2 regions of the Fusibacter sp. QWL-12 genome follow, and region 2 is predicted to be linked to the other one. Evidence: a T-box and tRNA genes for the amino acid it is inferred to sense, from the RefSeq annotation. Region 2 holds a T-box; the other holds one or more tRNA genes.
The links. The T-box of region 2 lies ahead of AC4PID_RS17270 (glycine--tRNA ligase). A T-box ahead of a tRNA ligase gene usually reads a tRNA of that ligase, here a tRNA-Gly.
Positions count from the first base shown of each region.

Region 1: it has a tRNA-Gly gene. The T-box ahead of AC4PID_RS17270 (glycine--tRNA ligase) is inferred to sense a tRNA for this amino acid. The anticodon was not compared.

Region 1 is NZ_CM178745.1:3,437,071-3,439,553, reverse strand. Features, by position in the region: gene AC4PID_RS16540 (ABC transporter permease subunit) at 1-1,241, opposite strand, end outside; tRNA gene AC4PID_RS16535 (tRNA-Gly) at 1,255-1,328, opposite strand; gene AC4PID_RS16530 (M15 family metallopeptidase) at 1,383-2,483, opposite strand, start outside.
Region 2 is NZ_CM178745.1:3,600,741-3,603,223, reverse strand. Features, by position in the region: gene AC4PID_RS17270 (glycine--tRNA ligase) at 1-1,110, opposite strand, end outside; T-box leader at 1,182-1,346, opposite strand; gene AC4PID_RS17265 (DUF4342 domain-containing protein) at 1,433-1,954, opposite strand; gene AC4PID_RS17260 (methyl-accepting chemotaxis protein) at 2,199-2,483, opposite strand, start outside.

The DNA.
Region 1 (2,483 bases), 160 kb from region 2:
GTAGTAGATAGAGAAGTTCTGTATGAAATAGTTGGTATAGCTTCTCGAGAGCCCAATGCAACCACTTTGGAAAGATAAATCTCATTCCCTTCACCGACACCACCCAAATAAGTCTGATCTGAGTTTAAACCACCAATATCAACCAAGCTTACAAATAGCGTCTTGTCTAAAACTGAGTTGAAATCTGTCATCATTCGACGAATACCTTGCATTTCAGTATCATCAGCATTGGTGATGGCGAAAATGATATTTGTATCTGCACTTTTATCTTTAACCGTATTGGCGACATCTATTAAAAGGCCAACGCCAGTTGCACTATGAGCAGCACCGGGGTAATACTCATGCTCATCTAGTGGCTCAAACAAATTGCCAACATGGTCCGCTGATGCCTGAAGTACGACAAAGTCTTCACCCTTATGTGCCTTTAAATAGTCTTCAAAAGTTCCCACCTGAGCGTCTAACGTCAAATACATATTTTCAGTAGTAATTGGATCAAATGAAATAGGGTGACTAAAATCAACGTCTCTTATAAAACCGTGTATTGTACCAGAAGGCAATATTTCTTTCGAAATAATTTTATCTTGTGCTGCGATTTGTTTAAACTCAAAATAACGCTCTCTACTAATAAATCCCAGTGCGAACTGGTCCCCCGTTTTATTACCTAAATCTAAGTTTTTAGTTGCTATTACATCGATTTCATTGTTTCCAAGATAATAAAAAACGCCTACCGCACCTGCATTAATAATCTGCTCTAAGCTATCACCGATATAAGGCGTTCCTTGTGTTACAACTATTTTCCCATTCAATTGCTCTGGATCAACCTTATAAACATTATTGTCTGCAAAGACAATATCACCGTTATAAGCTAAGCTTCCTGACGGCCCCCATGTTAGCATTTTATAATCCCTGTGAGGCTTCAATACCTCTTCTGTTTGAAGTACTGGGTCAAAAAATGAAAAATTGGACTGATATTCGGTCTCGGGAATCAACGCTTCAAAGGATTGTCTGTAAGAAGACAGTCCGAGCGTTAAAAATTGAGACTCGATATAGTCCAATGCCATTTTATTTTCAATTGTACCGGCTTTCCTGCCTAAGTATGTACCGCTTGATAAATTTTCTACTACATGCTCGACCAAATTCTGATCAATAGCTTGTGGTAAATGTTCACTTGGTTTAAATAACTGAAAGGTAATCGCAATAATAATTAACGAAGCTGCCAAAATACTTAGATGTTTTTTCATATGTCCCCTCAATTGGAGCGGGTGATGGGAATCGAACCCACACATCTGGCTTGGGAAGCCAGAACTCTACCACTAAGCTACACCCGCAATTATTCCTATAAGGGTATTTTAACATAATTATCTGAAAATTGAATTATTTTTTTACCAACCTAAAAACGAAAAGTGCATGTAGTCATTACTTGATGACCAAGCATCGCCACCCCATGTAAAACCATGTGCTTTAAAAGCCTTAACCACATCACCCTCTGGTTTTATAGAATATGGATCACTTCCCGGCATCCAAAACGAACCTGCAACGACTGTACCATCGGGCTTAATCATATAATTTTCATTTGAATTAATATCAATCGCTAGTCCCCATCTGTGTTCCGATGTTTCACTTGCACGCCATGAATAGCCACCTACATTTTTGATTGGAAACTTTTCAGGACCTTCAAATATTTCTTGGAAAACGTCTTTTACTATGCCAGCTATATTTTCATTCACTGTAAGGTATTTAACACCTTTAGTTTTTGTGCCATTGCTATTTAAAACCCAAACGTCAACCGCTATACTCACCATATGTTTTTGTGCTTCTTCAGCGGTTTGATATCGTGCTGCATCTGCTGACCCAAAAACGAGTGCGTATTTAACCGAATTATTACCTAACATAACAAGTAATTGTTCTGGCGTATAAATCTCTTCAAGTGATCGAGGTCGATAATTTCTACTATAATTATTGTTATCATTATTATCATTTGAGCTATTCCAATTGCCTCTTGAATAACTACCTCTAGAAGTAAAATAGTTAGTTGGATCACTATATACTTCCATATATGCAACTTCATTTAAACGGTAAGACATTTGTTTTGAACTAATTGGTGAATATCGATACAAGCTAATTGCTTTCTTTACCATGATTAAAGCTTGCGCTCTTGTAGTACTTATTTTTGGGGAGATCAAACCAGTGCCACTACCACTTATTATACCTTGTCGAATTAATCTTTCTACTGAAGGTACTGACCAATCATTCAACGAAGCAGAGTCACTGATTCTCGTTTCTAAATAGGCTCTGCTTTTTAATAGTGATTCTTCAGTTACATCAGCAGGCTTTTGACGTGAAATCAATAGTGTGAACTTATCAATCATCACAAACATTTCTTCTCTTTTAATCTTACCCTCTGGCTTAAAAGTACCATCAGGATAACCTGAAACCATCTGCAAATAATAAACTAAGTCGGGATAAATGGTTTCAGTATCATC
Region 2 (2,483 bases):
AGGTGCAAGTGCTGGATGGAAGCGCATTACGATTCTTGATGTACCATCTTCCAAAGCTTCTTCGTCATATGCATCGACTAAAAATGCAAGTGTAACCCTATCTGCACCTAGTGATGGTTCGATACAGTATGGGACATATTTTTCATTTGTAATTGGATCTTGATAAGATAAATCTGTTTTTGCATGCGTCATATGTGCTTTTAAGTCAAAATCAGTTCTATCCGCAATCCCCCATAGCTCTCCCCATCCAAATGGGAACTTATATTCGATATCTGTAGTTGCATTTGAGTAATGTGATAGCTCTTCTGCATCGTGATCTCTGAACTTTACATTAGCAGGATTCATGCCAAGTTTTAATAGCCAGCTCATGCAGAACTCTTTCCAGTAAGCAAACCATTTTAAATCTTCTCCAGGCTCACAGAAGAATTCAAGCTCCATTTGTTCAAATTCTCTTGTTCTGAAAGTAAAGTTACCTGGTGTAATCTCGTTTCTAAAAGATTTACCTATTTGGCCTATACCAAAAGGAACTTTTTTTCTTGCTGCTCTTTGAATGGCTTTAAAGTTAACAAAAATACCTTGCGCGGTTTCAGGTCTTAGGAAGATTTCTGTCGAAGAATCTTCAACAACCCCTTGGAATGTCTTGAACATAAGATTGAACTGTCTGATGCTAGTAAAGTCTTTCTTACCGCAGTTAGAACAAACAATGCCTTCTTCATCAATGTATTTTTCCATTTTTTCATTGCCCCAAGCATCTAAAGCTTCTGGTGTTTCACCTTTAGCCATCATATGTGCTTCGATCAATTGATCCGCTCTATATCTAGTTTTGCAAGACTTACAGTCCATTAAAGGGTCATTAAATCCGCCTACATGGCCTGATGCTACCCAAACTTCTGGATTCATAAGAATTGCACTATCGATCCCTACATTGTAAGGTGAACCTTGAATAAATTTCTTCCACCATGCTTGTTTGACGTTGTTTTTTAGTTCAACGCCTAATGGACCGTAATCCCATGTGTTCGCAAGTCCACCATAAATATCTGAACCAGGGAAGATAAATCCTCTTGATTTAGATAAAGAAACAACCTTTTCCATCGTTACCTTTTCCATAATGCCTCCTACCTTGTTGTGTGTATTTCTTACACCTGTCAACTTTCTTGACAAAAAATAAAATCTTTCATCCCAGAAGGGACGAAAGATTATTCCGCGGTTCCACCCTAGTTGGTCAAAAGACCCACTTTAGTATGCATAGCTCAAAAGCGCCTTCATATATCCTAAATGTTGATTTTCACCTTACATCAACTCTCTATAAAGTAGAACACATTACTCCTCTTTATCATCGCAGCAGTATATTTTTTTTGATTTTACCACAAAACTAAATTAGTGTAAAGGCTGAACTACAGTAATTTCATACAACCAAGAAACTTTGTTTCTATTATTCGTACTTATCTTCTTCCTCAAAGATATCTTCTTCAAAAATATCCTCTTCAGGAGCAGCTTCTGAAGGCTCTTCTTTGTTCATTTTTGATTTTTCTCTATTGATAAAATTCTTAAAATCTTCAAATTTTGTTTGAGTCATTTCATTAAAGTTGACTTCTTCGCCATCTTTCTTAATGATTTTGATTTCACAACCAGTAGCGATTGCAGCAATGATGCCAGCTACTGTAGGGACTGTAAAAATCACAGCACTAATTGCACCAGCAACGATAGGAAGATCTAGAATCGTTTTACCATTCTTTTGAATGATAATTTGACTTACTAAGCCTTCATTAACCAAAGCTTTTAATTTTTCAATCGTATCTTGACCTGCCGATCGTTTTGGAGATGATTTTTCTTCTAAGTATACGATTGCTTGTAAGACATCACCTTCATGTAACTCTAGAGCCTCTTTTGCGTCTTTATAGGATACGCCAGTTCTACTAATAACCTCATCAACCATTTCTAAAGTAATTCTCATAACATTCTCCCTTCTGATTATTTATAGTCATATAATAAGTTTCGATTTTATAAAATCATTATACCACTACATTTGCATCTTTGTTTTGTTTTTTCGGATTTATAGCCAGTTTTTAATGAAATTCTAACGCTAATAGAAATATTTATTATTTTCCTAATTAAGCTAAAAACCCGCCTATGCTCGGTATAAACGATACAAGGCGGGTTTGCTTTAATTATTGTTGTACTTTTTTATATTGATCGTATTAAATGGTGAACTTACTGATGTTTTCTTCAAGATGCAATGCCAATTCTCTGAGTTTTTCAGCTGAAGAAGCAACTTCTTCTACGATAGCTGTTTGCTCTTGCATTGATGCACTTACCTCTTCAGATGCTGCTGCAGCCTCTTCAGAGACGCTTGCAATACTTGAAATACTATCTAGAATTTCAACCTTACTTGCATCGAGTACTTCAATATCTTTTGAAACAGCGTCGATTACACTTTGAATGCTTGTAATTGCTGTAAAGATACTGTTAAATGACTCTTCAAC